Regions from separate parts of the Streptomyces sp. NBC_00989 genome, predicted to be linked through region 4. Evidence: riboswitches for the same ligand, from Rfam matches in the RefSeq annotation. Region 4 holds a riboswitch; each other region holds the start of a gene.
What was found. Region 4 has a riboswitch for cyclic di-AMP ahead of OG714_RS09375 (peptidoglycan DD-metalloendopeptidase family protein). Riboswitches for the same ligand answer to the same signal wherever they lie in the genome.

Region 1 (7,327 bases), 1.3 Mb from region 4:
CTCGAAGCCCGCGGGGCAGGTGCCGTCGGCGGCCTCGAAGGCCACGTGGGTGCGGTGGTTGGCGCTGTCGATGTTGCGGCCGTCCCAGCAGCTCTGGAACTTGAAGGTGCGCACCACGTCGCTGCCCGAGGGGCACAGCGGGTACTTGTCCTTGAGCTGCCGGTCCTCGAACCCGGTGCAGCTCCAGGAGGCGTTGGCGTTGGCCGGGCCGTTCACGAAGGCCTTGGCGTCGCCGGTGATGATGCGCAGGAGGCGCGGCATCGCGACGACCTTGCTCTTCGGGTTTCCGACGAACGTCAGCGTGGCCGCCTTCGCGGTGACGATCTGACCGGAGTTGCCCTCGGTGCCGCCGCCGGGCTTGTCGGCGTCCTGCTCCTGCTTGCCGTTCTGGAGGCGCAACACGGGCCAGTAGTAAGTGGACTTGTCGCCCGGGTTCTCGCAGCTCGTGTCGGCCTTCGCGAGATCGTCGTCGCTGGCGAAGGCGTTGTTCGACTGGTTGCCGATGTAGTCGTGGAAGTGGTGGGCGCCGTTGGTGACTCCGGGCGCGACGATCACGTTGTCGGAGTTGAACAGGCCGTTCTCGTTCACGCCACACGCGGTGACGAACGTGCCGCGGGAGGCGTCGGCCTGGTCCTGCGGAGTGTTCACGTTGGGCTGTACGGAGGTGATGTCCGCGTAGTCCGAGGCGACGGGCCCGTTGGTGGACTGCTGGTTGCCCTGCTGGTCCTGCCCGTCGCCCTGCTGCTGGTCCTGGCCGCCCTGGTCGTCGCCGCCGCCGTCCTGGCCGCCGCTCTGATCGCCGTTCTGGTCACCGTTCGTGGGGGCGATCAGGGTGCAGCCGGCGAGTGCGTCGAGGCCCTCCGGGCGGTCCCCGACACGCGCGATGGCGTCGTCGATCCGTCCGATGGTCGCGGCGCGCTTCTCCTTCAACGGATTCATGATCGCGTTGTCGGCGAAGGAGGCGTCCTGGCGTATGGACTCCGTCGAGTCCTTCAGTTTCTGGTAGGCCTCGGTTATCTGCTGGTCCAGAAGCGCGAGTTGGGTGTCGACGTCGGTCTTCGCCTCGTCGGGGACCGTCGTCAACTGGGTGCCGATGTCCGGGCAGTCGATCGTGGCGCCGTCCGATGCCGCATCCGGAGAGCCTTGCTGGGCAGAATCACCGCCCCAACCACCTTCGGACGCCGACGCGTAGACGTTCGCCGCCACCAGTCCTCCGCCGCCCAGCATCAGGGCGACTGCTGCCATCGTCGCGCGTCGTGCGCCTGTGGGGCGTCTGCGCGTGTTGCGTGCCAAGGAAGTTGCTCCTACGCGTATCGGTCGGCCCGGATCGTCCCGGCATGGAAATCCCCCGTCCCAATACGGAGCCGGACCCCGGTGTGTTCAACCGTCCCAAAAATTCATAGCGACCTCATATGGATCACCCGGCCCGATGGGCCTCATGAGCCCGGGTCACGTTCAGGAGAGGTAAAGGTCACAAAAACGTATCGGACATATCGCGCTTCAACCTTCACACGAGGCACACACGTTGGCTAAGTTGACGCTCAGACCGTACGACCTACTCCGGCGATCAGCGCCGGGCCGCACGGTTTGCGCCGAGTCCGGTGTGTCGCTCGCGACAGCCGGAGCCGAGGACCCAACCGACTTGGGGTGAATCGGCCCAACTGCCCGTTTGGGCAAGGGTCGTAGGGCAATCCTTCCGTGATCGGCCGCCCGAACCCGACAGCTAACTCGGTAGGCGCGTTACGGAAGGAGCACGTCTGCCATGCCGGCAGAACGAAGTACGCGCACCGGAGGCAGTGGCCCCACCGTGGACGACCGACCCAGCCGTGACGAAGTTCAGCGGCGGATCAACTCCCTTTACGACAGGGCCGAGACGGCCACCGGAAACTACAACGCCACACGCAAGATGTCCGGCGGCCCGCGCAAGCGCGTCGAGCCCCGTCCCAGCGCGTCGCGTCCTTCCGACCCCGCCCAAGACGCAGTCACCCGGCAGTTGTTCGACCGCGCTCGCGCCCAACTGGGCCCGACCGTGCCGGCGAAGCTGCCGCCCGGCAGGACTCCCGCCCGCTCGGCGGCACCCCGGCCCGAGCGGTCCGAGCGACGCCCCGAGCCCGAGGGCGGCGGCCGCGCACTCGAGGCGCAGCCCAGCCGAGCCGTGGCCGAACTGACCGCTGGGACCGGCGCACCAGAGTTCGCCGCCCCGCAACTCACCGCGCCTGTCGCGGAGTTGACGGCCGGACCCATCGCCGCACTGCCGCCCGCCGCACCCCAGTTGCCTCAGATGCAGCAGCTGGCTCAGATGCCCCAGCCGACCGTCATCGACCTGCCGCCCGTGCCCGCCATCGAAGTGCCGCCCACGCCCGCCGTACAGCCGCAGCAGTTCGCCGTCGCGGCCGCCCCGGCGCCGGTCTTCGACCCGCTGACCGCGGACCTGGAGCTGCTCCCGTACATCGCCGGACCGCGCACCGAACCCGCTCAGGCGAGTGCCCCCTGGCCGACGCCGGAGACGGCCTGGTCCGCCCCGGAAGCGGCCTGGTCCACCGGGCAGATGCCCATGGTCACCGAGCAGCAGCCGGCCTGGGCCACCGGTCAGATACCTGTAGTTGCCGAACAGCAGCCCGCCTGGTCCACCGGCCAGATGCCCGTGATGACCGAACAGCAGCCGTCTTGGTCAACCGGACAGATGCCCGTGGTCACCGAACAGCAGGCCTGGTCCACCGGGCAGATACCGATGGTGCCCCAGCAGCCCGCCGGCCAGCCCACCTGGTACACCACACCGGAACCGGACTGGCGCCCGCCGCAGCAGGAGTGGCAGCCGACCGCCCCCGCCGCCGAGGTCTCCTTCGCCGCGGCCCCGGCCGTCGCCCCCGAACTCACGCTGCCCACGGCTCCGACGATGGCCCCGGAAATCATCCTCCCGCCGGCCCCGACCATGAGCCCGGCACCCACCGCGGCCGCACCCGCCGCACTTCAGGACCCCACCGCGCAGAGCAAGACCAGCACGGCGCTCGCCTTCGCCCGCGCACAGATCGGCAGGCCGTGCCTGTGGGGCGCGGCGGGACCGGACGCGTACGACTGCTCCAGCCTCACCCAGGCCGCCTGGAAGGCGGCGGGAGTCCTCCTCCCGCGCACCACCCAGGAACAGTCCGGCGCCGGCGCCCTCGTCCCGCTCACGGACATCCGCCCCGGCGACCTGATCTTCTTCTACGACAGCATCGACCACGTCGGCCTCTACACCGGCAACGGCCTGATGATCCACGCGCCGAGCCCGGGTACGCCGATACGCGAGGAGTCGATCTTCTACGCCGGTGCCGCCGCGATCCGGGGCGCCGTACGGCCCGCCTGATCCGATCGGGGCCGGGCATTTCCCGGCCCTGACCGCACACCCCGCGACACTCCCGGCCAAGCGCCTCATTGATCCGTACGAGTGGTGCATCCTGGGACACGGTCGTAGCGTCGTCAGAGACACGACGACCGTGCCCCGGCAGGCGGGCCCACCGCCGGTGCGGGTGCGGGGCGACGAGGACGAACAGACGGCCGGGAGCGGACATGTACAAACACACCATGGTCGGAATCGTCACGCTCTGTGCCGCGGCCCTGATCGGGCCGACCGTCGGCACCTCGTCGGCGGCCCCGGCCACGGTCCCGGTGACCGCCCACCGACAGCTCCAGGACCCCGTGCTCGTCGACTGCCTGTGGCACCCCGAGGTGCGCCCCACCGACTTCATGCTCGCCTGCGGCGACGGCAACAGCCGCCTCACGTCGCTGCGTTGGACGTCCTGGAACGCCAACTCCGCGACGGCCACGGGCATCAACGTGGTGAATGACTGCAAGCCCTATTGCGCGGTGGGCAAGTTCCACTCGTTCCCGGTGACCGTCCGCCTCGACTCCGCGCAGACCTGGAAGCGGCATCCGCAGGTGCGGCAGTACGGCGAGATCACTCTGACGTACCCCGGCGCGAGGCCGGACAAGTTCCAGCACACCGTGACCTACCCGCTGTGGAACTGACTCAGAGCGACAACTCCGCCACCAGCGGCCGGTGATCCGAGATCTCCGTCCTCGGCACGCACACCTCCCCTACGGCGCCCTCCCCTAGCCCCGTCGTCATGATGTGGTCGAGCTGGACGAGCGGCCGGTGTGACGGAAAGGTCGCCGGCCGGGCCGAACTCCGCCAGCCACGCGGCGCGGTCGCGTTCAGGGTGAGGCGGGGAAGGGCTCCGAAGAGGTTGAAGTCGCCCATCAGCACCTGGGGTTGGGGCAGCTCGGCGATCCAGCGGCGCACGGTGCGCAGTTGCCCGATGTTCCACCCCGGCACGAACGAGAGATGGACGGCCACGACGGTGAACGGGCCGCGCGGTCCTTCCAGTACGGCGGCCAGGACGGCCCGGGGCTGATCCCGGGCCAGCACCGGAACCGCCCGCCCGGCCACCCGCAGCGGCATGCCGAAGGGCGCCGCCGGCAGCCGTAGGGCCCGCCACTCGTGGACCGGAAGCCGGGACAGCAACGCCAGTCCGTGCGAAGGGACTTCGGGCTGCTGGACGGTGGGGCCGTAGACGCGCATCCCGGGTTCGGTCGGGTCCTGGACCCAGCCCCGGCCCGGCACAGAACGGCAGTGCAGCGCCGTCGCGTAGCGCCAGTCACGGGCGCCCATCGCGTCGGCGGCGACGGCTGCCTGATCGACACCGCCCGACCGTTCCTGGAGGCAGTCGATCTCCTGGAGTGCCAGCACGTCGGCGTCCAGGCCCGCGACGGCTTCGGCGAGGGGAGCCGCGGGATCGCCGGGGGCACCGCGGGTCGGGCGGCCGTCCGGCTGGATCCGCCGGCCGTGCAGCACGTTGAACGTCGCGCATCTCACCAGTAACTCACCCATGATCAGGCCGCATTGTACGTAGGTCACCTGTGGGTGAGCTCCCCCGGTTCCCCCGCCGCGAAAATATACTTGCGTAACTCAATCAATCCGCTATAGTTGAGTAAGTCAAGCAAACTTACGCGGTCGCATCACAGAGGCGCAGCGTACGGAGCGGATGGAGACCGCCATGGACGACGCGCCCCGGACCCCGGCCGCTCCCGGTCCGCTCGCCTCCTTCGCCCGGTTCGTGGCGCTGGGCGGCGGTGTCGGGCTCCTCTCCAGCGGCGCCGTCGCGCTGCTGGCCGAGCAGCTGCCCTGGGCGCTGGCGAACGCGCTGATCACCGTCGTCTCCACCCTCCTGTGCACGGAACTCCACGCCCGTTTCACCTTCGGCTCGGGCCGGCACGCTGGATGGCGCCAGCACTGGCAGTCGGCGGGCTCGGCCGCGGCTGCCTACGTGGTGACCTGCGCCGCGATGTTCGTCCTGCACCTGGTGCAGTCGTCGCCCGGGGCGCTGACCGAGCAGATCATCTACCTCGGTGCTTCGGGGCTCGCCGGACTCGCCCGGTTCCTTCTGCTGCGCCTGTACGTCTTCGCCACCGGTCGTGGCCGGGCGGCCCCGACCGGCTCGTGGCAACTCCAGCGCCCTCAGGGCATGTTGAAGGCTCCGGCTACCGTAGGCACCTTGCATCAGCGACAGTTCGTTCTCGCCTCCAACTGAGTTCTCCCGGTGATCAGTTACGCTGACCGTTTCCAATTCACAGGCGGCGGGGGCATGTTCACCAAGCGATTGATTGCGGGCGCACTGACAGCACTTCTGATCGGAGCGCTCAGCGCATGCGGCGGCGGAAGCGGGAGCGACGACAGTTCGCGTGCCGTGTCCGGTGTCGGTCAGAGCGGTTCGAGCACCGCGCAGGAGGCCCGGCCGACCCCCGACACCGTGACCGGGCTCCGCGACTCGGTCCGTCACCTCGCCAGGCAGACGACGAAGGGGACCCGGCCGCACACCGTCACCAAGTGCTCGTCCGCCACCAAGAAGGTCCGGCACACGTCCAGTTCGGGCACGGGCTCCAAGAAGAAGACCCGCACCTGGTCCACCACCGAGCAGTACCGGAAGTGCTCGAAGGTACGCAGCGGCACCGAGACGTACACCCGGATCGTCCGCGCGGAACGGTGGTGCGTGAGTCTGGACGACGTCGGCGGCAACACCGCAAAGGACGACGTCTGGTACCAGGTCACGCGCGCCGCCTACGACGAGGCACGCATCGCGGACGAGCACGCGCGCGTGGAGTTCACTCCGACCGGTTCGGGCTGCTGAGAGCCCGGTCCGACGACGCGACCCCGGAACGAATTACGAATCGGGGTCCCGTTCTTCGAGTCATTTCGCGATCACAGACGTACCTGCGGTCATGGGCGCCCAGCGCCGACCCGCCACGTCACCGACTCGGAGAACAGGCACCCCATGAACGCATCCGCACCGCACAACCCCGCCGCCGACGGAACCGCCCAGATCGGCGTCACCGGCCTCGGCGTGATGGGCCGCAACCTCGCACGCAACTTCGCCCGCAACGGCTACACGGTCGCCGTCCACAACCGATCGCCGCACCGCACCCATGAGTTGATGAAGGAGTACGGCGACGAGGGCGCCTTCGTCCCGGCCGAGACGGCCCAGGAGTTCGTGGCCGCGCTCGAAAAGCCCCGCCGCCTGATGATCATGGTGCAGGCCGGTCCGGCCACCGACGCCGTGATCGACGAGTTCGCCGCGCTGATGGAGCCCGGCGACATGATCATCGACGGCGGCAACGCGCACTTCGCCGACACCCGCCGCCGTGAGGCCGCCCTGCGCGACAAGGGCCTGCACTTCGTCGGCGCCGGGGTCTCCGGCGGCGAGGAGGGCGCGCTGAACGGGCCGTCGATCATGCCCGGCGGTTCGGCGGAGTCGTACGCCGTGCTGGGTCCGATGTTCGAGTCCGTCAGCGCGAAGGTCGACGGTGAGGCCTGTTCCACGCACATCGGGACCGACGGCGCCGGGCACTTCGTCAAGATGGTGCACAACGGCATCGAGTACGCCGACATGCAGCTCATCGCCGAGGCGTACGACCTGCTGCGACAGGTCGGCGGCTACACCCCCGCCGAGATCGCGGACGTCTTCCGCCGCTGGAACGAGGGCCGGCTCGGCTCCTACCTGATCGAGATCACCGCCGAGGTCCTCGCCCACACCGACGCGGAGACCGGGAAGGCCTTCGTCGACATCGTCATCGACGCGGCCGGGCAGAAGGGCACCGGCCGCTGGACCGTGCAGACCGCGCTGGAGCTGGGTTCGCCGGTCACCGCGATCGCCCAGGCCACGTTCGCCCGTGCCTCCTCCAGCCAGGGCGACCTGCGCGCGGCCTACCGCGGACTGCCCGGCGGCACCACTCCCCCGCTGAGCCGCACCGAGGCCGACCGGTTCACCGCCCAGGTCGAGCAGGCGCTGTA
Region 2 (7,327 bases), 2.9 Mb from region 4:
GGAGGCGGGCATCTACCCGGCGGCCACCAAGGGCCAGTCCGGCTCGATCCTCACCACGCCGGAGTTCTTCCCGAACCAGACCGACTTCTACGACACGGCCGCCAAGATCGCCGCCACCACGGCCGCTTCCGCCTGGGGCCCGAACGTGCAGGTCGCCTACGACACCTTCAGCGACGCCTTCGGCACGGCCACCAAGGCGAAGAAGGCCGCCCAGTTCGACACCGCGCTCGCCACCATGCAGTCGAAGACCTTCACCGACATGAAGAAGCAGGGCTTCAAGGTGACCGAGGCATGACCAGCACTCCGCTCAAGGGCTCCGACCGGCTGACGGCCGGACCCTTGGCGGACGGCACCGCCACCTCCGTCCGCCCCCGCCGCCTCCGTCGCCGTGGCCGCAGCGCGCCGTACTGGTTCCTCGTACCGGCCGTGCTCCTGTTCGCCGCCTTCACCGTCGTACCGATCGGGTACGCGGTGTGGCTCAGCCTCCACAAGGTCCAGGTCAAGGGCATCGGCCTCGGCAAGGGCGCCCGCCAGCAGGTCTGGAACGGCCTGGGCAACTACACCGACGTCCTCAACGACTCCGAGTTCGGCCACAGCGTCCTGCGCGCCTTCGGCTACGGCCTGATCGTCATCCCCACGATGCTCGGTCTGGCGCTGGTCTTCGCGCTGATGCTGGACACCCCGCAGGCACGCAGCGCCAAGTTCGCGCGCCTCGCGATCTTCCTGCCGTACGCCGTGCCCGGCATCATCGCCGCCCTGATGTGGGGCTTCCTGTACCTGCCGACGGTCAGCCCCTTCTACTACCTGCTGCGGGAGTTCAACCTGCCGCAGCCGGACCTGTTCGACGGCGGCAACCTGTACCTGTCCTTCGCGAACATCGCGGTGTGGGGCGGCACGGGCTTCAACATGATCGTCATCTACACGGCCCTGCGCTCGATCCCGCAGGAGATCTACGAGGCCGCCCGCATCGACGGCGCGTCCGACCTGAAGATCGCCCTGCGGATCAAGATCCCGATCGTGATGCCGTCGCTGGTGCTCACGTTCTTCTTCTCGGTCATCGCCACGCTCCAGGTCTTCACCGAGCCCATGGCGCTCAAGCCGCTGACCAACGGCCTCTCCAGTTCCTGGAGTCCGCTGATGGCCATCTACGACGCCGCCTTCCTCAGGTCGGACATCTACGGCGCCTCCGCCACCGCCGTGGTGCTGGCCCTGGCGACCTTCGCGCTCTCCTTCACGCTGCTGCGCGTCTCCGACCGCTACACCCGGGAGGACCGGGCATGACCCCCCTCACCCTCACCGCCACCGACGCCCGCCCGGGCATCGGCAAGCCGAAGCGCACCGCCTGGGTGCCCACCCTGGTGCTGATCCTCGGGGCGCTGTACTGCCTGATCCCCGTGGTCTGGGTGGTCATCGCGGCGAGCAAGGGCCGCGGCGAACTGTTCTCCACGTTCACCTTCGCCCCCGGCACCGGCTTCCTCGACAACCTCAAGCAGCTGAGCTCCTACCGGGACGGCATCTACTGGGAGTGGATGCTCAACTCCCTCTTCTACGCGGGCGGCGGCGCCCTGCTGTCGGCCGCGGTCTCGGCCGCCGGCGGCTACGCACTGGGCCGATTCGCCTTCAAGGGACGGGAGTTCGTCTTCAAGCTGATGCTGGCCGGCGTCCTCGTCCCGAGCATCGTGCTGACCGTCCCCCAGTACCTCCTCCTGTCGAAGCTGGGCCTGGCCGACTCGTACTGGTCGATGCTCCTGCCGTCGATCCTCTCTCCCTACGGCGTCTACCTCGTCCGTATCTACGCGGCCGCCTCCGTGCCCGCCGAACTCCTCGAAGCCGCCCGCATGGACGGCGCGAGCGAGTGGCGGATCTTCTCGCGGATCGCGGTGCCGATGATGATGCCGGGGCTCATCACGGTGTTCCTGTTCCAGTTCGTCGGCATCTGGAACAACTTCCTGCTGCCGTACGTGATGCTCGCGGACGACACCAAGTTCCCGCTCACGCTGGGCCTTTACACCCTGCTCAACCAGGGCGCCTCGCAACCCGCGCTCTACACCCTGGTCATCATGGGCTGCTTCCTCGCGATCCTGCCGCTGATCGCGCTGTTCCTGGTCATCCAGCGCTTCTGGTCACTGGACCTGCTGAGCGGGTCGGTCAAGGCGTGAGGCGCAGGCACTGAGCGAACCCGAAGCCCTACCTCCCCCCACCGCACCCGAACGGGCAGAACGAGGAACATGACCACCAGTCCGAACGGACGCCGCAAACCGCCCACCATCCACGACGTGGCCCGGGAGGCAGGGGTCTCCCGGGGGACCGTCTCCCGGTTCCTGAACGGCGGACACTACGTCTCGCCCGCCGCGCGCACCGCGGTGGAGACGGCGATCAGGAAGACGGGCTACGTCGTCAACCGGCACGCCCGTTCCCTGAGCACCGGACGGTCGGACTCGGTGGCGTTCCTCCTCACCGAGCCGCAGGAGAAGTTCTTCGAGGACCCCAACTTCAATGTCCTGCTGCGGGGTTGCACCGAACACCTGGCCCGCCACGACATCCCGCTGCTGCTGATGCTGGCCTCGTCGAAGGACGAGCGCCGCCGCCTGACCCGGTACATCACCTCGGGCCACGTGGACGGTGTCCTCCTCGTCTCCAACCACAGCGGCGACCCGGTGGCGGCCGAACTCCGCGACGCGGGCATCCCGTTGGTGGCCTGCGGCAAGCCGCTCGGCACCGCCTCCAAGTACAGCTACGTCGCCGCCGCCGACCGCGACGGCGCCCAGGAGATGGTCCGCCACCTCATCGCCGCGGGCCGCCGCCGCATCGCCATGGTCACCGGCCCGCTCGACGCACCGGGCGGCCCCGACCGGCTGGCGGGTTACCGGGACGTCCTCACGGAGGCAGGCCTGCCCCACGACCCGAACCTCGTCGTGGAGGGCGACTACCGCCGCACGGGCGGCGAGGAAGCGGCCCGCAGACTCCTCACCCAGGCCCCCGACATAGACGCGGTCTTCGTGGCCTCGGACCTGATGGCCCTGGGAGTCGTCAACACCCTTCAGCAATCAGGCCGTTCGGTCCCGGATGACATCGCTGTCGGAGGCTTCGACGACTCGGCGGCGGCCACCTCCATCACCCCGGCCCTCACGACCATGCGCCAGCCCTACGACCGCATCAGCGCCGAAATGGTGAGGATGCTGCTGGCCCAGATCGCCGGCGAGGACACGGCGGGCGTGATTCTGCCTACGGAACTGGTGGTACGGGAGTCGGCATAACGGTCGTAAATGTCAAACCAACCGGAACACGGGTCAACGGATGTGAAGGCAGGAGCCGTCCGGTTCGTGTCGAGTCGGTGGGGCGTTCCATCCGTATTCTCTGATCATGGCCGCACCCCTCGCATATGCACTGATCGCCACCGACCTGGACGGGACGCTGCTGCGCGGCGACGACACACTCTCCGACCGGTCCCTCGCCGCACTGCGGCGGGTGGCGGCGGCGGGTGCCCGGCACCTCGTCGTCACCGGCAGGCCCGCCCCGAGGGTGCGACCGCTCCTCGACGACCTCGGCAGCAGGGGGCTCGCGGTGTGCGGACAGGGCGCGCAGTTGTACGACGCCGGCGCGGACCGTCTGCTCTGGTCGGTCACCCTGGACCGGGAGTTGGCGGAGACCGCGCTCGGCAAGATCGAGGCGGAGGTGGGTCAGGTGTACGCGGCGGTCGACCAGGACGGCGTGGACGGCCTCACCCTGATCGAGCCCGGCTACCTGATGCCGCACCCCACGCTCCCCGCGGTACGGGTGGGCCGACGCGACGACCTCTGGTGCGAACCCATCAGCAAGGTGCTGCTCCGTCACCCCGCCCTGGCGGACGACGAGTTGGCGTCCACGGCGCGTTCGGTGGTCGGTTCCCTGGCCTCGGTCACCATGTCGGGCCCCGGCACCGTCGAACTCCAGCCACTCGGCATCACCAAGGCGACGGGCCTGGCCCTGGCCGCCCGCCACTTGGGCCTGACCCCGTCCGACACCATCGCCTTCGGCGACATGCCGAACGACATCCCGATGTTCGACTGGGCAGCGCATGGAGTGGCGATGGCCAACGCTCATCCCGAACTCAAGGCGGTGGCGGACGAGGTGACGTCCTCGAACGAGGACGACGGAATCGCGCTGGTACTTGAAAGACTCTTCAGCTGAGCTATGAATGGCCCCGAAGGGGCGCATTCAGGGGCGCGGGGCTGTGTCTATTTGCGGCTCCGCCGCGCGGGCGCGATCAGCCACGACGGTGCGAGAGCCAACAAACAACCCGTCGTGGCTGATCCAACAGTTTCTAGTAAGCCCCGTAAACGTTGTCGATCGACCCGTACACCGCCGCCGCGTAGTTGCAAGCAGCCGTGATGTTCGCAACCGGGTCGTACGGGTCAAACGAAGTCCCGGCCACGTGATACGCGTTGAACGTCGGGTCGATCACCTGGAGCAGCCCCTTCGACGGCGTACCGGCCGCCGCGTTGGAGTCCCAGTTGTTGATCGCGTACTGGTTGCCGGAGGACTCACGGATCACGTTGCGGTAGATCCCGTTGTACGTCCCCGGAATCCCCTTCTGCGCCATGATCGCGAGCGACTCCCGGATCCACCCGTCAAGGGTGTTGGGGTACCCGGCGAGCGTGGTCGAGGCGGCGGTGGTCGACGTGGTGGCCGCGGACGCGGTGGTCGCACCGACGATCGGCAGGGCGAGTATCGCGGTACCCGTGCCGGCGACGACGAGGCGGCGGACGAGGCGGGCGCGGCGGGACTGAGCGGTTGCAGGCATGACGAGGTTCCTCTCCGTCGCCTGCGAGGTGAGCTGTCGGGTTCGGGCTGGGAGGTGCCCGGCCACGCCCTCGCGGACGTGACTTAACCCCAAGCCGTTCCGGTCGCGACGACCGGTCCGGCGACTTACCTGGTTCCCCCGCTCCTGCCGTGCGAGAAGTTCGTGACTGGGATGCCGGGCGGCGGCAGGATTCGGCGTTCCGCTCGACAGGCCGGGAACGTATGCGAGAGCACATGTCCGGAACAAGTGGCGGAATCACACCTAACCCCTATTGACCTTGGTCTGAGGCGTATGGGGCACTTGATCCTTTGCGCGAGCCAAGGGTCAACTGTCAAATGCCGTAAGGGAAAACGCGGGCAGACCAGGACACAGGTCACGCACAGAAACGCGTGACCCAACTCACGGGAGGATTAAGAACGGCAAATCGGGCATTCAACCTCAACTGGCAGTTCTCGGAATCCTTTTCTCCCATGTCCGGTGAAAGATCACCTCGTCGCCCTCGGTGCAGATGACCTCATTGGAGGTAATAAAGTCCGTTTCGTCGCAAGTAATCTCGGAGCGCGTCCGCACGGTCGTGTCCCACCCCAGCTCCGGCCGGTGCAACCGGATCGACCAGTCGGACCGCGCACGGGCCGACAGCGGATCCGACTCGTCGATCGTGTACGTCTCCAGCGCGTCCTCGGTGAACTCGAGACCGTCCGGGTACACGCGCGTGCCGCCGTACCGGGGGTCCACCTCCAGCCGCCACTCGCCCTTCGCGACATCCCGTACGACCAGCCGCTCGGGGCGCGGTTCGTCCAGCGTGGCCGGGTAGTTGACCCCGAGCGGCTCGGCCTCCTCGGGTTCGTCGAAACGAATACCGGAGGTCAACTCCTGCTCCCGCACCGGGAGTTCGAGCGCGCTCCCCTCCGGGTCCAGCGTGAACCCCGCCGCCGACTCCGGCTGCGGCCAGATCCACGGCCAGTACGCCGACGACACCGCGAGCCGGATGCGGTGCCCGGGCGGGAACGCGTGCCCGATGCCGTTCAGCTCGAAGGTCACGTCCTCGGTGGTGCCCGGCGTCCACGGCACCGCCCGGTCCCGCCCGTGCCGCGCCGACAGGTTCAGCACCCCTCGGGTGACCAGGGTCGAGGCGCCGTCCGGGGCGACATCGCACAGCCGGGCGATCACCTGCCCGCGCGGCACCGCGCAGGTCAGCCGCAGCCGCACCCTCGGCCGCCCCAGCACCCATGTCTCGGCCGGCACCTCGAACTCGAAGCACGCCGACCGCGCGTCCTCGTCCCGCTGGTCCGGCGGCAGGTCGGCGTCGTTCCCGAAGGGGAAGAAACGGCCCGCGTCCACGCCCGTGTGCATGGGGGAGCCGACGATCACGGGGGCGCCCCGGAGGCCGTACGTCGTCGTCTTCACGTGCGGCGAGGGCCACGCGGGCTCGCCGACCCAACGGCCCGGCAGGGTGTCGTAGACCGTGGCCGGAGGGTGCGAGTCGCTGACGTAGGCCCGTAGGAGCGGGTCGGCCATGACGCCGGTGTCCTCGCCCTTCAGCCAGTGGTCCCACCAGCGGAGGGTCTCCTGGAGGAAGCCGATCGCGGGGCCCGGCGGCAGGCCGCGGTCCGGGTACTGGTGCGACCAGGGGCCGATCAGGCCGCGTACGCGGTCCGGCGGGAGGTGTTCGGCGAGCCGCAGCACCGTGTCGCGGTACGGGTCGTGCCAGCCGCCCACCGCGAGGACGGCCGCGTCGATCGCGCCGTAGTCCTCGCAGACGCTGCCGTGCTTCCAGTAGTCGTCGCGGATCTGGTGGGCGAGCCAGGTGTGGATGAACGGGTCGATCCGTTCCAGGCGCTTGAGCCACAGGTCGCGCCAGACGAGGCCCGCGTACTCGGGGTCGGGCGGGCGGGCGACGAAGGCGAGCATGGTGGCCGCCCAGGCGTGCAGGTCGACCGCGAGGGCGGAACCTCCCATGTAGTGCACGTCGTTGTCGTAGCGGTCGTCCGTCGAGCAGACCGTGACGATCGCCTTGAGCGGCTCGGGCGCGAGGGCCGCGATCTGGAGGGAGTTGAAGCCGCCCCAGGAGATGCCGAACATCCCGACCTTGCCGGTGCACCAGGGCTGCGCGGCAAGCCAGTTGACCACCTCGACGCCGTCGGCGAGTTCCTGCGCGTCGTACTCGTCGCCGGGCGCGCCCTCGCTGTTGCCGTGCCCGCGCACGTCGACCCGGACGGAGGCGTAGCCGTGGCCCGCGTACCAGGGGTGGCGCTGGGCGTCGCGGGGCGCCGTCCAGTCGGTCAGGCGGTACGGGAGGTACTCGAGGAGCGCCGGGACGGGTTCGTCCGTCACCGGGCGCCACACGCGCGCGTAGAGGCGTGTTCCGTCGGGCAGCGGGATACGGAGGTCCTCGTGGGCCGTCTCGTAGGGGAAGGAGGTTCGGATGTGCATGACGTGACCCCTGGGGCTCCGTTGGCTTCAGTGGACCGGGTGCATCGTGCGGCGCAGCCATGGCGCGGCGGCCATCACCGCGAGGCCCGCGGCCACCGCGATCGCGCCGTT
Region 3 (7,327 bases), 1.3 Mb from region 4:
TCGGACGCGCTGAGGGCGCCCGCCTTCGCGGACAGCGAGGTCGAGCGGCTGGTCCGCAACCGCCTCGACGAGATCCCGCACGAGACGGCCAACCCGTCCCGCCGCGCGGCCAAGGAGCTCTCCAAGGAGCTGTTCCCGGCGACCTCGCGCATGTCGCGCCCGCGCCAGGGCACCGAGGAGACGGTCCAGAAGATCGACTCCGGGGCCGTACGCGCCTTCTACGAGCGGCACGTCCGTCCCGCGACGGCCACCGCCGTGGTCGTCGGCGACCTCACCGGCATCGACCTGGACGCGCTCCTCGCCGACACCCTGGGTTCGTGGACGGGCTCCACCGCGCAGTCGCGTCCCGTGCCGCCGGTGACCGCCGACGACACCGGGCGGGTCGTGATCGTGCACCGTCCCGGCGCAGTCCAGACGCAGCTGCTCATCGGCCGCGTCGGCGCCGACCGGCACGACCGCGTGTGGCCCGCCCAGGTGCTCGGCACGTACTGCCTCGGCGGCACCCTCACCTCCCGCCTGGACCGCGTCCTGCGCGAGGAGAAGGGCTACACCTACGGTGTGCGGGCGTTCGGCCAGGTGCTGCGTTCGGCACCCGACGGCACGGGTGCCTCGATGCTCGCCATCAGCGGCTCCGTGGACACCCCGAACACCGGTCCCGCGCTGGACGACCTGTGGACGGTGCTGCGCAAGCTCGCCGAGGGCGGACTCACCGACGCCGAGCGGGACATCGCCGTGCAGAACCTCGTCGGGGTGGCGCCGCTCAAGTACGAGACCGCCGCGGCCGTGGCCAGCACGCTGGCCGACCAGGTCGAGCAGCACCTGCCCGACGACTACCAGGCGACGCTGTACCAGCAGCTCGCCGCGACCGGCACCGTGGAGGCCACCGCGGCGGTCGTGAACGCCTTCCCGGTGGACCGTCTGGTGACGATCCTGGTCGGCGACGCGGAGCAGATCAAGGAGCCCGTCGAGGCTCTCGGTATCGGCGAAGTGACCGTCGTCCCGGCCGAGTAGACGACAAGCAGGGAGCCGATCGGCGGCACGCGCGTGTGGGGGCCCTGGTGACTGAAGAGTCATCAGGGCCCCCCTAATGTCCGAATTGGGGGAGAGGTTGCCTGTCTGCCCTGTGGCATGTGCAACAAAACCCGTGATCCGTTTGGGGATTGAAAGTGGCCCCCCTTAGCGTCGGTCCGGCTGTCCGTCAGGCACCGCGCCGCACTCGTGGCACCGGACAGTCATCGCCGAGTCCCCGTACGGCGCGAGCCAGGGGAGCCGGGGACCCATGTCCCTGGGGTGAATCGGACGCCCGCGCGCACAGCGAGGGGGTCCGTAGGAGACCTTCCTGCTCCGAACCCGTCAGCTAACCCGGTAGGCGAGAAGGAAGGAAAGGACCAGCCACTCCATGGCGTTCACCCGCGCCACCGGGAAGCACCGTCGCCCGAGCCGGACCCACCGCACCACCGTTCGTGTCGCGAGTGTCGCGGCCCTCACCACCACCGGCGTCGTCGGCACCCTCGCGAGCGCCCCGGCGTTCGCCGCGGAGCCCGCCCCCGAACAGACCGGTCTCACCCCCGTCGTCGCCATGGGCGACTCCGTGGCCGAGAAGATCGACGCCCAGGCCGTCGCCCAGCAGCAGGCCGCCGCTGAAACGCTGGCCAAGGAGACCGCCCGGGCCAAGGCCGCCGCGCAGGCCAAGGCGGAGCGCGAGGCCGAGGTACGCGCCGCCCGCGCCGCCGAGCGCAAGAGGCTCAACACCTTCGTCGCACCGGTCACCGGCTCGTACGTCTCCACCGGCTACAAGACCGGCGGTTCCCTCTGGTCCTCCGGTGCCCACACCGGCATCGACTTCCACGCCTCGACCGGCACCTCCGTGCACGCGGTCGGCTCCGGCACCGTCGTCGAGGCCGGCTGGGGAGGCTCGTACGGCAATCAGGTCGTGATCAAGATGGCCGACGGCATGTACACCATGTACGGCCACCTGTCGTCCATCGGTGTCTCCGTCGGCCAGACGGTCACCCCGGGCGAGCAGATCGGCCTCTCCGGGGCGACCGGCAACGTCACCGGACCGCACCTCCACTTCGAGGCCCGCACGACCGCCGAGTACGGCTCCGACGTAGACCCCGTCGCCTACCTCCGCAAGCACGGCGTGAACGTCTGACGACACAGCGCCGCACTTCCCGAAGCCCTGGCCCGCCCGGCCGGGGCTTTCGGCGTTTCCGGAGCCCTCCTGTCCAAAAAATATCCATGGATTCCGGCCCGCCATCGGAAATTCCCGCTCATTGCAATAGAGTCACGGAACACACGTCAATCGTCGACGTTTCACGGGGATTAAGGCGGAGGTCGGACATGCGTATTCCGGCGCACTCGGTATGCACGGCGATCCGGGACGACATCGTCGCCGGTGTCTACGAGCGCGGCAGCCGGCTCACGGAGGAACTCCTCGCGCGCCGGTACGGGGTCTCGCGCGTCCCCGTCCGGGAGGCCCTGCGCACGCTGGAGGCCGAGGGGTTCGTGGTGACCCGGCGGCACGCGGGCGCGTGCGTCGCGGAACCGACCGAGCAGGAGGCGGCCGACCTGCTGGAGATGCGGATGCTGCTGGAGCCGCTCGGCGCCTCGCGGGCCGCCCAGCGGCGCACCGAGGCCCACCTCAAGGTGCTGCGCGGCCTCGTCAGGCTGGGCCAGGAGCGCGCCAGGAGGGGCAACAGCGAGGATCTGCGCTCCCTGGGCAGCTGGTTCCACGAGACGCTGGCACAGGCCTCCGGGAGCCCAGCGCTGACCTCGATGCTGACCCAGCTGCGGCACAAGATCGCCTGGATGTACGCGGTGGACGCCCCGGCCAACCCCGTGGAGTCCTGGGCCGAGCACGGGGCCATCGTGGACGCCGTGGCGCGCGGTGACGGCGAGCGTGCGCGAGCGATCACCGCCCTGCACACCGAGCGCGCGGGCACCGCGCACCGGCTGCGCTTTCCCGGCGGGGCGAACGGCACGAACGGCGCGGACCGTGTGAGGACTTCGCAACCTCCCGTAAACATGTCGGGCCTGCGGCATTAACACGGGCGCCGTATACAAAGAGAAGTAATTCGCGGGGGATTATTCATGCTGCCCGTGAGTGGAAATTGCGAAGGGCTCGCCCGGTAATTCGGACGAGCCCTTCGAGGTTGTGGTGCATCGTTTTTGGACGAAAAGCACCGCAACCATCAATTGCGGGGTGCCTCAGACGGTCTCGGGGAGTTCTTCGAGACCCTCCGCGACCAGCTTCGCCAGTCGGTCGAGGGCCGCGTCCGCGCCCTCGGCGTCGGACGCGAGGACGATCTCCTCGCCGCCCTGGGCGCCCAGGCCCAGGACCGCGAGCATGGAGGCCGCGTTGACGGGGTTGCCGTCGGCCTTGGCGATCGTCACGGGGATACCCGCGGCCGTGGTGGCCCGGACGAAGATGGAGGCGGGGCGGGCGTGAAGGCCCTCCGCCCAGCCGACGTTGACGCGGCGCTCAGCCATGTGATGCTGCCCTTCAGAGTCTCAGGGTTGTCTAGACCAGTTTCCCACACGTGAAGCGACCCCGGACCGGTCCGGTGAACCGTCCGGAGCGAGTCGTCGGACCGCGGCCTCGGCCCGACCTCTCCTTGCTGCTTTCTCCCACAGACTGCCTCGCGCCGTTGTCGGACGCGAGCCGTACGCTGGGGCCCATGCAGACCTCGTCGGACCGGCACGAGTACCCCGCCCACTGGGAAGCCGACGTGGTGCTGCGCGACGGGGGTACCGCGCGCGTCAGGCCCATCACCGTCGACGACGCCGAGCGCCTGGTCAGCTTCTACGAGCAGGTCTCCGACGAGTCGAAGTACTACCGCTTCTTCGCGCCGTATCCTCGCCTGTCCGCCAAGGATGTCCACCGCTTCACGCACCACGACTTTGTGGACCGGGTGGGACTCGCGGCCACCGTAGGCGGCGAGTTCATCGCCACCGTACGCTATGACCGCATTAGTGCCGACGGGCGTGCCGCCTCCGCCCCGGCCGACGAGGCCGAGGTCGCCTTCCTGGTGCAGGACGCGCACCAGGGGAGGGGCGTCGCCTCCGCCCTCCTGGAGCACATCGCCGCCGTCGCCCGCGAGCGCGGCATCCGCCGCTTCGCCGCCGAGGTGCTGCCCGCCAACAACAAGATGATCAAGGTGTTCACAGACGCCGGCTACACCCAGAAGCGCAGCTTCGAGGACGGCGTCGTACGCCTGGAGTTTGACCTCGAACCCACCGACCGGTCCCTCGCCGTGCAGCGCGCGCGGGAGCAGCGGGCCGAAGCGCGGTCCGTACGACGGCTGTTGGTGCCCGGCTCGGTCGCCGTCGTCGGTGTCGGCCGCACGCCCGGAGGGGTGGGCCGCAGCGTTCTCGACAACATCAGGGACGCCGGGTTCACCGGCGGCCTGTACGCCGTGAACAAGGCATTCCCCGAGGAGCAGAAGGACCTCGACGGGGTGCCGGCGTACCGCTCGGTGCGCGACATTGAAGGCCCCGTGGACCTCGCGGTCGTCGCCGTCCCCGTCGAGCACGTCCCCGAAGTCGTCACCGAGTGCGGCGAACACGGGGTGCAGGGGCTCGTCGTCGTCACCGCCGGGTACGCCGAGAGCGGCCCCGAGGGACGCGAGCGCCAGCGCGAACTCGTGCGCCACGCGCGCACGTACGGCATGCGCATCATCGGGCCGAACGCCTTCGGGATCATCAACACCGCCGCCGACGTACGGCTCAACGCGTCCCTCGCGCCCGAGATGCCGCGCCCCGGACGCATCGGACTGTTCGCGCAGTCCGGCGCCATCGGCATCGCCCTGCTCTCCCGGCTGCACCGGCGCGGCGGCGGGGTCACCGGAGTCACCGGCGTCTCCACGTTCGTGTCGTCCGGCAACCGCGCGGACGTGTCCGGAAACGACGTCCTTCAGTACTGGTACGACGATCCCGACACCGACGTGGCCCTCATGTACCTGGAGTCCATCGGCAACCCCCGCAAGTTCACCCGCCTCGCCCGGCGCACCGCGGCGGCGAAACCCCTGGTCGTGGTCCAGGGCGCCGGATCCGCCCCCCAGGGACACGCGGTACGGGCGACGCGCCTGCCGCACGCGACCGTGTCCGCGCTGCTGTGCCAGGCCGGAGTCATCCGCGTCGAGACGATCACCGAACTCGTCGACACGGGACTGCTGCTCGCGCGCCAGCCGCTGCCCGGCGGTCCGCGCGTGGCGATCGTCGGGAACTCCGAGTCGCTCGGGCTGCTGACCTACGACGCCTGCCTCTCCGAGGGGTTGCGGCCGCTCGCTCCGCTGGACCTGACCACGGCGGCGACGGCGGTGGACTTCCATCGGGCGCTGTCGGGGGCGTTGGCCGACGACTCGTGCGACGCGGTGGTCGTGACCGCGATACCCGCGGTGGGGGAGGGGCCGGCCGAGGACGCGGCGTTGGCGGAGGCGTTGCGGTCCGCCGCGGCGGCTGTTCCCGGGAAGCCGGTGCTGGTGGTGCACGTCGAACTCGGCGGGCTGGCCGAAGCGTTGTCCGCCGCGATGAGCACAGCGCCACAGGTCGCCTCCAAGGCGCCCGGTGCCGAGGGGACCGCCGACCGGTCCCGCCCCGCGGAGGGACCACCCCGACGGAGCGCCACGGAACCGGAGCAGGCCGCCACCGCGATGCCCGCCCCCGAAGGCGGCGGCCTCATCCCCGCCTTCCCCGCCGCCGAGCGCGCCGTCCGCGCCCTCGCCGAAGCCGTGAAGTACGCGCAGTGGCGACGCGAGGCCACCGACCCCGGCCGGGTGCCCGAGTTCGAGGACATCGACGAGAAGGGGTCCGCCGCACTCATCGGCGGGCTCCTCGCGCGCGGGCAGGGCCTCACCCTAGGCGTCGACGAGACGTGCGAACTGCTCGGCAAATACGGCATCGACGTCCACCGCGCGCTGCCCGCACCCACCCCCGACGCCGCCGCCGAGGCCGCCCGCACCCTCGGCTACCCGGTCGCCCTCAAGGCCACCGCCCCGCACCTGCGCCACCGCGCGGACCTGGGCGGCGTACGACTGGATCTCGCGGACGAGGACCAACTGCGGCGGGCGTACGCAGAGTTGGGCGAGTTGTTCGGGAAGCCGGAGGAACTGCGGCCGGTGGTGCAGCGGATGGCGCCGCGCGGGGTCGACACCGTCGTACGGGCCGTCATCGACCCGGCGGCGGGGGCCGTGCTGTCGTTCGGGCTCGCCGGAGCCGCCTCGCAGCTGCTCGGGGACACCGCGCACCGGCTGATTCCGGTCACGGACCGGGAGGCCGGCTCGCTGATCCGGTCGATCCGGACGGCGCCGCTCCTGTTCGGCTGGCGTGGCTCCACGCCGGTCGACACGCCTGCCCTGGAGGAGCTGCTCCTGCGGGTGTCGCGGCTGGTCGACGATCACCCCGAGGTCGTCGCCGTGACCCTGGAGCCCGTCGTCGTGGCCGCGCACGGCCTGAGCGTGCTCGGCGCCTCCGTCCGCCTGGCCCCGCCGCCCGTCCGCGACGACCTCGGCCCGAGGACGCTTCCCGTGTACTGACGGCCGCTTCCTCCGCACTGATCCCGTGTCCCTCGTACCGGTCCCGTGTACTGAGACGGCTGTGACGAGACGGTGCTCGACGGTGCCTCGCAGTCAGTGCGCCACCGTAGGATGGACGTCATGGCCAAGACCAGTACGACGACCCAGGGGCTGCGTGCGGCGATCGAGCGCAGCGGCTACTACCCGGCCCTCGTGGCCGAGGCGGTGGAGGCCGCCGTGGGCGGCGAGCCGATCCGGTCGTTCCTGGTCCACCAGGAGACCACGTTCGACCAGAACGAGGTGCGCCGGCACGTGACCGTGCTCGTCCTCACCGGCAACCGCTTCATCGTCAGCCACACCGACGAGCAGTCCGCCGACAGCACCTCCCCGACGCCGTACGCCACGACGTCCACAGAGTCCGTGAAGCTCGGCCGGATCTCGTCCGTGGTGCTCAGCCGCGTGGTCGCCAACCCGGAGTCGTACACGCCGGGCACGCTGCCCCGCGAGGTCGTGCTGACCATCGGCTGGGGCGCCGTCGCCCGGATCGACCTGGAGCCGGCCGCCTGCGGCGACCCCAACTGCGAGGCCGACCACGGCTACACGGGCAACTCCACGGCGGACGACCTGAGCCTGCGCGTCAGCGAGGCCGGCGACGGCCCGGAGACGGTGCAGCAGACCCTCGCCTTCGCGCAGTCCCTCTCCGAGGCGACCGCGGACGTCACCCGCTGATGTCCCACCCCACAACCTGGGAACACCCCGAGCCCCTCGCCGTCGCATCCGCGCCCGTCCCCGAGTACGGCTCCGGCTCCCTC
Region 4 (7,327 bases):
GGAGACAATGCGCCCTTCGCCTCGACATGGTCCCCGGAGGACTCGCCCCGGAGCCGGCGTCCGATCCACGGCACCAGGTACTCGCGCGCCCAGTGGACGTCGTCGCGCCGGATGTCGAGCGGGCCGCGCCGCGGCAGCGGAGGCCAGGGCTGGTCCGGGTCGGCCGGGACCTCGACGCCGAGGATCTGGCCGGCGCGGAGCGCCACGCGCGTGTGCCCCTCGGGAGAGAGGTGGAGCCGGTCGCCGTCCCAGGCCCGCCGGTCCTGGACCGTCTTCAGGGACCAGAGGTCGAGCACCGGGCAGCCGTACCGGTCGGCGATGGCCCGCACATGTCCGTTGTAGGTGGCGATCTTGCCGCGCAGATGCTTGAGGACGGGCACGTTACGGGTGTCGAAGCCGGTCGTCACCATGACGGTGCCGACGGCTCCGGTGAGGTCGGCGACCGCGCGTTCGAAGCGCTCGGCGACCTCGTCGGGGTCGGTGCCGGGACGGATGATGTCGTTGCCGCCGGCGCAGAAGGAGACCAGGTCCGGGCCGATCTCCTTGGCCCGGGTGAGCTGGTCGGCCACGATCTGGTCGAGCAGCTTGCCGCGTACCGCGAGGTTGGCGTACTCGAAGTCGCCCTCGGGTTGCCGGTCCGCGAGCAGTACCGCGAACCGGTCGGCCCAGCCGACCATCGCCCCGTCGGGCCCTGGGTCGCCGACGCCCTCGGTGAAGCTGTCCCCCAGCGCCACGTACGACCCGATCACTGATCTGTTGTCACTCTTCGAATCGTTAGCCACGGCAACCATAATTCACCCTGGGGTGTGACCTACGCGATCGTAATAAGGGGTTGACGGACGGTGAGATAAGCCACTTGTAAAGTGTTGTCCAAAGTCGGAATAAGCCTCTGATCAGGGGCGTTGACCCCCCAACTGCTATGCCCGAAGGCCGGACCCGAGGATCTGGGTCCGGCCTTCGATGGCGCGAGGCAGGCGTCGGGGCCTGGTGTCAGCCGACGGTGACGCCGTGCGAGCGGAGGTAGGCGACCGGGTCCACGTCCGAGCCGTAGTACGGCGTGGTCCTGATCTCGAAGTGGAGGTGCGGGCCGGTCACGTTGCCGGTCGCGCCGGAGAGGCCTATCTGCTGGCCCTCGGTCACGGTCTGGCCGGCCGAGACGGACAGCTGCGACATGTGGGCGTACTGCGAGTACTCGCCGTCCGCGTGCCGGATGACGACCTCGTTGCCGTACGCGCCGTCGTAGGCCGCCGAGACGACCGTGCCCGCCGCTATGGCCTTGATGGTGGTGCCGGTCGGGACGACGAAGTCGACGCCGGTGTGGTAGCCGCTGGACCACATGCTGCCCGCGACGTGGTAGCCGGTGCCGATGGTGGCACCGGTCACGGGGAGGGTGTAGCCGCTGGAGGTGCTGGTGCTGTCGTCGCTCTGCGAGGCCGATGTGCTCTTCGAGGAGGAAGACGAAGAGGACGAGGAAGTCGAAGAGCCGGACGACTTGGACGAGTTGGACGACTTGGTCGTGTCCGTCCCGCTCGTCCCGCCCGTCGTGGCCTTCTCGCCGAGGGAGAGCTTCAGGCCCGGGTGGATCAGCGACGGGTCACTGCCGATGACCTCGCGGTTGTCCTGGTAGATCTTCTTCCAGCCACCGGTGACGTCCTGCTGCTCGGCGATCTTCGCGAGCCAGTCGCCGGCCTTCACCGAATACGTCTTGACGCCCGAGGCCTTCGAGACGGTCTTCGCGGCGGCCTGCTCCGTGACCGTCTTCTCGGTCGCCGGAACGGACTGAACCGCCTTTTCCGGAGCGGAAGTCGTGGTCGCGGCATGGGCGCCGGTGGCCCCCATGAGCGGAAGGGCGAGTGCGGCGCCGCCGGTTCCGGCTACGGCCATCGAGCGAGAGAGACGCTGGGACTTCGGGCGGCGGTGCTTACCCTTCGCGGGCATGACGAATTCCTCTCCGGCGCCTGCGAGGTGAGCTGTCGGGTGCGGGCTGGAGATGCCCGGCCGCGCGCTGGTCGCGGCTAAACCCCAAGCCCGTTCCGGAGACCGGAACAGGCGTCTTACCTGTGGGTCCCCCGCTCCTGCCGCATACGGGTGGGTGTGTGCGGAGTCCGGTCGGCGGCAGGATTGGGCGTCCGTCCGGATTGGTGGCGAACGTAAGCGAGGAAGACGCAAAGGGACAAGCAGGAGGTTCCACGGATTTGCGTTCCTTGCGACTCCCTGTGGGAATTCACAGTCACCCTCCGTGAATTCCCACCGGACTCAACCCCTCAATTCCCCTGTAAGAGCACGTCAATTACGTGCACATGACGAACGACGCACGGTCACGAATATGACGCTGCTCACGTACGCAACTCTCAGGTTCCTTTATTCCAGAGCGAGTTGGCACGAAGGCTGCAATTAGGACAGAGGGATCAGATGCGACGCAGGCGGAGAACCGTCGCATCAAGGTCACCTTGCAGCCCCGTCCGCAGCCCGTGGTGCAACAGGACGGCACCCCGGTGGACTTCGCCCGTTTCGAGGCATTCGTACGACACTGTCGGGTCGAGTCCGCGCAGCCGGAGCGCAGGCAGCGGCTCACCGTAGTGCTGCGCCTGGAGCAGGGCGAGGACGACGGTCTCGTCGCCGCGCACGTACTGCACGGCGCTCAGGCCGCCGCGCGGCGGGCGCAGCCGGTGGAGGTCGCCGTGCTGGACGAGCGGCCGGATCTCCTTGTAGAGGTCGACCCATCGGCGGGCCTCGGCGAGTTCCTCCTCGGTCCACTCCGAGAGGTCGCCGCCCACCCCGAGGACTCCGGCCATGGCGCTCACGAACCGGAAACGCAGGCTGCTGACCCGGTTGTTGAGCTGGGTGTTCGGGCTGTCGGTGACCCACGCGGCCATCACGCGCGCGGGGTGGATCTGGCTGAAGCCGTGCTGGATGGCGAGCCGGTCGAGCGGGTCGGTGTTGTCCGAGGTCCACACCTGGTCCGTGCGGCTCATGATGCCGAGGTCGATCCGGCCGCCGCCGCCCGAGCAGGACTCGAAGGCCACGCCCGGGTGGGCCGCCCGCAACCGGTCGAACAGGGCATACAGGGCGCGCACATGGTCGACCCAGAGGCGCTGCGGATAGGCGTCACCCGGCCACCCGGCATCCGTGAAGCAGCGGTTGAAGTCCCACTTCACGTAGTCGATGGGGGCACTGGAGAGCAGCCCGTCGAGCTGCTCCCAGAGGTACTCCTGGACATCCTCGCGGGCCAGGTTCAGAACGAGCTGATTGCGGAACTCCGTCCGCTTTCGCCCCTCTTGGTACTGCACCCAGTCGGGGTGCGCGCGGTACAGGTCGCTGTCCGGGTTGATCATCTCGGGCTCGACCCAGATGCCGAACTGCATGCCCAGCGCGTGGACACGGTCGGCGAGCGGCTTGAGGCCGGCGGGGAAGCGGTCCGGGTTGGGGGTCCAGTCACCGAGCCCGGCACGGTCGCTGGTGCGCTTCCCGAACCAGCCGTCGTCGACCACGAACAGCTCGACCCCGACCGCCGCCGCACGCCGCGCGAGCGTCTCCTGCTGCTCCTCGGAGATGTCGAACTGCGTGGCCTCCCAGGAGTTGTAGAGCACCGGCCGGTCCTGGTCCGCGTCCGGGATGACGTACGTCCGCTGGTACGCGTGCCAGGTGCGGCTGGCGCCGCCGAACCCGGCGTCGCTCCACAGTCCAGCGAAGACGGGGGTCGTGAAGGACTCCCCCGGCGCGAGGAGCAGCAGCCCGGAGTCGTCGTACCCGGCGCCGCCGCCGATCTGCACGCGCGCGTCCGGGAGTTGGGCCACGGCGATCCGCCAGGACCCCGACCAGCCGAGGGCACAGCCGTAGACCTCGCCGCGCTCCTCGGTCGCGTCGGTGTCGAGGGCGACCCAGGGCAGGTGCTGGTGCCCGGTGTGGCCGCGCCGGCTGCCGATGACCTTCTCACCGTAGGTGAGGTCGGAACGCACCAGCCGCGACTCGGCGGCCCACCGCCCGTGCAACTGCGACAGCCGCCACCCCTCGCGCTCGGGCAGCGTCCACACGGCGGAGTCGGCACGCAGCAGCTCCAGGGCCTCGCCCCCGTCGTTGTCGAGGCTGGTCCAGCGCTCTACGACGTCGCCGCGCATCCGGTAGTGCAGCGTGATCGCGAGGCCGGTGTCCCGGAAGCGCAGCCGCAGTTCGTCGCCCTCGGTGTCGTACCGCTCGAAGGCCCATTCCGTGCCGCGGCGCTCGGGCGTGCGCACGGACAGCGCGGGGCGTGCGAAGCGGGGGCCGCCCTCGACGGGGTACTCCTCGCGGCCGTCGAGCGGGGACTCGAAGGAGGAGCCGCCGGGCAGCGGGCGGGCGGCGAGTTCCTCGGCGTCGGCGAGTGCGATCGCGGGGCCCCAGTGCAGGTGGAGCAGTTCGTCGTCCTCGGTGAGATGGACGGCGTAGCTGCTCGTGGGGCCCGACAGCACCCACGTACGGCCGTTCTCGGCGATCTCCAGCATCAGGTTCCTCACAGATTCGAACAAGTCCGTTCAAGCGCCAACATCATCAATGGCAGGAGGCCTGCGAGGCAACGCCTGTGGACAACTCATTGCCTCTCGAACCCATGTCGTATCGTCGTGAACGTGCCCGCCGGTGAGCCGCGTCGTCGGGCCGAGTGGGAGGAGTCCTCGTGACGCAGCAGATTCCGTCGACCGAGCCGGAGTTGTCCGGAGTGCGCAATTTCCGGGACGTGGGCGGACTTCCGACGGCGGACGGACGGCGGGTGCGGCACGGGGTGCTGTTCCGCAGCGGCCACCTCGCGCACGCGACCGAGGAGGACGCCGCGTTCCTCGACTCGCTGGGCCTGCACACGATCTTCGACTTCCGCAACGCGTCGGACCAGAAGCTGGAGGGTCCCGACGTCGAGCTGCCCGGCGTGCGCAACGTGAATCTGCCGCTGTCCGACCCGGCGGACGGCTCCGAGTTCTGGAAGATGGTCCGCGACGGCGAGATGGACCAGCTGCGCGAGATCCTCGGCGGCGACAAGGGCGCGAACCGGATGATCGCCTCGTACCGCACGATCGTCACGGACCGCACCGCCGAGCACTCCCAGGTGCTGCGCGCACTCGCGGAGGACAGTGTCCCCGCGCTGATGCACTGCGCGGCGGGCAAGGACCGCGCGGGCCTGTCGATAGCCGTGACACTGCTCGCCCTGGGCGTGGAGCGCGAGGCGATCGTCACCGACTACCTGGAGTCGAACGCGAAGCACCGCCGCTACAAGGTGCGCCGCAGCGGCTCCGCCGCCTCGGCCTACTCCCCCGAGGTGATGGAGCTCCTCAGCCCCCTGTTCGACGCCCGCGCCGAGTATCTGACGGCGGCCTTCGAGACCGCCGAGGAGACCTGGGGCAGCGTGGACGCCTATCTGGAGCGGGGACTGGGGATCACCCCCGCGATCCGGGAGCGGCTGCGCGAGCGCCTGCTCGACTGAACTCGCGGCTGTGGCGGGCTACTTGGCGCCCACGGAGAACAGCAGGTAGATGAAGGCCGCGAAGACGTGGCCGACGGCGATGTAGATGAGGAGCCGTACCCACAGCGCGCGCGGGAACTTGTCCTCGATGTTGTTGCCGCTCATGACGTCTCTCCGGTGATCGGGCCCAGGCACAGGGTGGCCGTGGGGCTCTGCAGCAGGGTGTGGACGAACAGGACCTCGACGCCGTCCTCGTCGGCGGCGGCGAGGCGGTGCGGGGTGAGCGAGTCGAAGTGCGCGCTGTCGCCCGGCGCGAGGAGGTGCGCGGTGTCCCCGAGGCGCAGGCGCAGCCGGCCCTTGAGGACGTAGAGCCACTCCTCGCCGGGGTGCACGCGCACGATGTCGCCCTGGGAGCCGTGCGGGATGCGGACGCGCAGCGACTGCATGCCCCGGCCGGGGGCGCCGGCCTGCCAGTACGTCCAGCCGCCCGCCCCGGTCGGTTCCATGTCGGCGGCGCGGACGACGGCGTCCCGGTCGGTGGCCGTCTCGCCGAGCAGATCCGAGACTGTCGTACCGTAGATGCGGGCGAGCGCGAGCAGCATCGGCAGCGAGGGCTGGCGCAGCCCGGTCTCCAGACGGGAGAGATGGGCGGGCGAGAGTCCGGCCGAGCGGGCGGCGACCTCCAGGGTGAGGGAGGCGCGGCGGCGCAGGGCGCGGAGCTGTGGTGCGACGGTGGCCGGCAGGTCTTCGACCGGCCCGGCCGACGGTTCCGGCTCGGTCTCGGGAGAGCTCATGCTCTCCATTCAGCCGCAGGATTGCCTCTGCGGCAAATTTCTTGCCACAGAGGCAAAAACCTCGTCCTGGCGGCTCAGCGGTTGGCCACCGCCTGCTTCACGAGCGTCTTGCTGAAGTCCCACATCAGCCCGCCGCCGCTGTGCGCGTCGTCCATCACGGCCGTGAAGGCGTCCACGAACCGGTCCACCTCACGCTCACCGACGGTCAGCGGCGGGATCAGCTTGATGACCTCCAGATGGTCGCCGGAGACCTGGGTGAGGATCCGGTGCCGCTGGAGCAGCGGTACGACCACCATCTGCGCGAACAGGCCCTTGCGCGCGGCCTGCAGCATCGCCCAACGGCTGCGCAGTTTCAGCGACTTGGGCCTGCCGAACTCGATGCCGATCATCAGGCCCCGGCCGCGCACGTCGGCGAGCAGCTCGTACTTGTCGACCAGCGCGGCGAGCCGGGACCTCAACTGGTCCCCGGTGGCACGGGCGTTGGCGACGATCTGCTCGTTCTCCATGACCGACAGCACGGCGAGGCCCGCCGCCATGGCCTGCGCGTTGGACCCGAAGCTCGCCGAGTGGACCAGCACACGGTCCATGGACGAGTAGACCTTCTTGAAGATCCAGTCCTTGCCGAGGGTGGCGCCGACCGGCACATACCCCCCGGACAGCGCCTTGGCCACGCACACCAGGTCCGGCTCCACGCCCTCCTCGTGCTGGTAGGCGTAGAAGTCACCGGTGCGCCCGAGGCCGGTCTGCACCTCGTCGGCGATGAGCAACGCCTTGTGCTGGTGCAGGAGTTCCTGCGCGGCGCGCAGATAGCCGGGCGGCGCCTCGTGGACGCCCTTGCCCTGGATCGGTTCGACGACGAGGGCGGCGACGTCACCCTTCTTCAACTCCCGTGCCAGGGCGTCGAGATCGCCGAGCGGTACGGCCGTGTCCGGCAGCAGCGGGGCGAAGCCGTCCCGGAAGCCGTCCTCGCCGTTGACCGAGAGCGAGCCGGTGGTCAGGCCGTGGAAGGCGTGGTCGCAGTACAGGACCCGGGGTTTCCCGGTGGCGTAGCGGGCGAACTTGAGCGCGGTCTCGACCGCCTCCGTGCCGCTGTTGCCGAAGAACA

Region 1: another riboswitch for cyclic di-AMP. It lies ahead of OG714_RS03715 (NlpC/P60 family protein); the one in region 4 lies ahead of OG714_RS09375 (peptidoglycan DD-metalloendopeptidase family protein).
Region 2: another riboswitch for cyclic di-AMP. It lies ahead of OG714_RS22040 (transglycosylase SLT domain-containing protein); the one in region 4 lies ahead of OG714_RS09375 (peptidoglycan DD-metalloendopeptidase family protein).
Region 3: another riboswitch for cyclic di-AMP. It lies ahead of OG714_RS14755 (M23 family metallopeptidase); the one in region 4 lies ahead of OG714_RS09375 (peptidoglycan DD-metalloendopeptidase family protein).

The regions. Positions count from the first base shown of each region.
Region 1 covers NZ_CP108728.1:823,712-831,038, forward strand. The annotation lists gene OG714_RS03710 (DUF1996 domain-containing protein) at 1-1,245, opposite strand, end outside; cyclic di-AMP (ydaO/yuaA leader) riboswitch at 1,581-1,754, shown strand; gene OG714_RS03715 (NlpC/P60 family protein) at 1,763-3,346, shown strand; gene OG714_RS03720 (hypothetical protein) at 3,550-4,008, shown strand; gene OG714_RS03725 (endonuclease/exonuclease/phosphatase family protein) at 4,010-4,897, opposite strand; gene OG714_RS03730 (GtrA family protein) at 5,037-5,570, shown strand; gene OG714_RS03735 (hypothetical protein) at 5,727-6,167, shown strand; gene gndA (NADP-dependent phosphogluconate dehydrogenase) at 6,312-7,327, shown strand, end outside.
Region 2 covers NZ_CP108728.1:5,047,552-5,054,878, reverse strand. The annotation lists partial or broken gene OG714_RS22065 (ABC transporter substrate-binding protein) at 1-295, shown strand, start outside; gene OG714_RS22060 (carbohydrate ABC transporter permease) at 292-1,281, shown strand; gene OG714_RS22055 (carbohydrate ABC transporter permease) at 1,278-2,159, shown strand; gene OG714_RS22050 (LacI family DNA-binding transcriptional regulator) at 2,229-3,257, shown strand; gene OG714_RS22045 (HAD family hydrolase) at 3,364-4,170, shown strand; gene OG714_RS22040 (transglycosylase SLT domain-containing protein) at 4,304-4,783, opposite strand; cyclic di-AMP (ydaO/yuaA leader) riboswitch at 4,789-4,990, opposite strand; gene OG714_RS22035 (CocE/NonD family hydrolase) at 5,222-7,216, opposite strand; gene OG714_RS22030 (peptide MFS transporter) at 7,244-7,327, opposite strand, start outside.
Region 3 covers NZ_CP108728.1:3,438,181-3,445,507, reverse strand. The annotation lists gene OG714_RS14760 (M16 family metallopeptidase) at 1-1,011, shown strand, start outside; cyclic di-AMP (ydaO/yuaA leader) riboswitch at 1,227-1,386, shown strand; gene OG714_RS14755 (M23 family metallopeptidase) at 1,400-2,155, shown strand; gene OG714_RS14750 (GntR family transcriptional regulator) at 2,344-3,048, shown strand; gene OG714_RS14745 (HPr family phosphocarrier protein) at 3,211-3,492, opposite strand; gene OG714_RS14740 (GNAT family N-acetyltransferase) at 3,681-6,536, shown strand; gene OG714_RS14735 (DUF5998 family protein) at 6,648-7,244, shown strand; gene OG714_RS14730 (alkaline phosphatase family protein) at 7,244-7,327, shown strand, end outside.
Region 4 covers NZ_CP108728.1:2,154,521-2,161,847, forward strand. The annotation lists gene OG714_RS09370 (SGNH/GDSL hydrolase family protein) at 1-749, opposite strand, end outside; gene OG714_RS09375 (peptidoglycan DD-metalloendopeptidase family protein) at 991-1,938, opposite strand; cyclic di-AMP (ydaO/yuaA leader) riboswitch at 1,943-2,105, opposite strand; gene OG714_RS09380 (alpha-galactosidase) at 2,409-4,481, opposite strand; gene OG714_RS09385 (tyrosine-protein phosphatase) at 4,652-5,449, shown strand; gene OG714_RS09390 (DUF6126 family protein) at 5,468-5,593, opposite strand; gene OG714_RS09395 (helix-turn-helix domain-containing protein) at 5,590-6,222, opposite strand; gene OG714_RS09400 (aspartate aminotransferase family protein) at 6,297-7,327, opposite strand, start outside.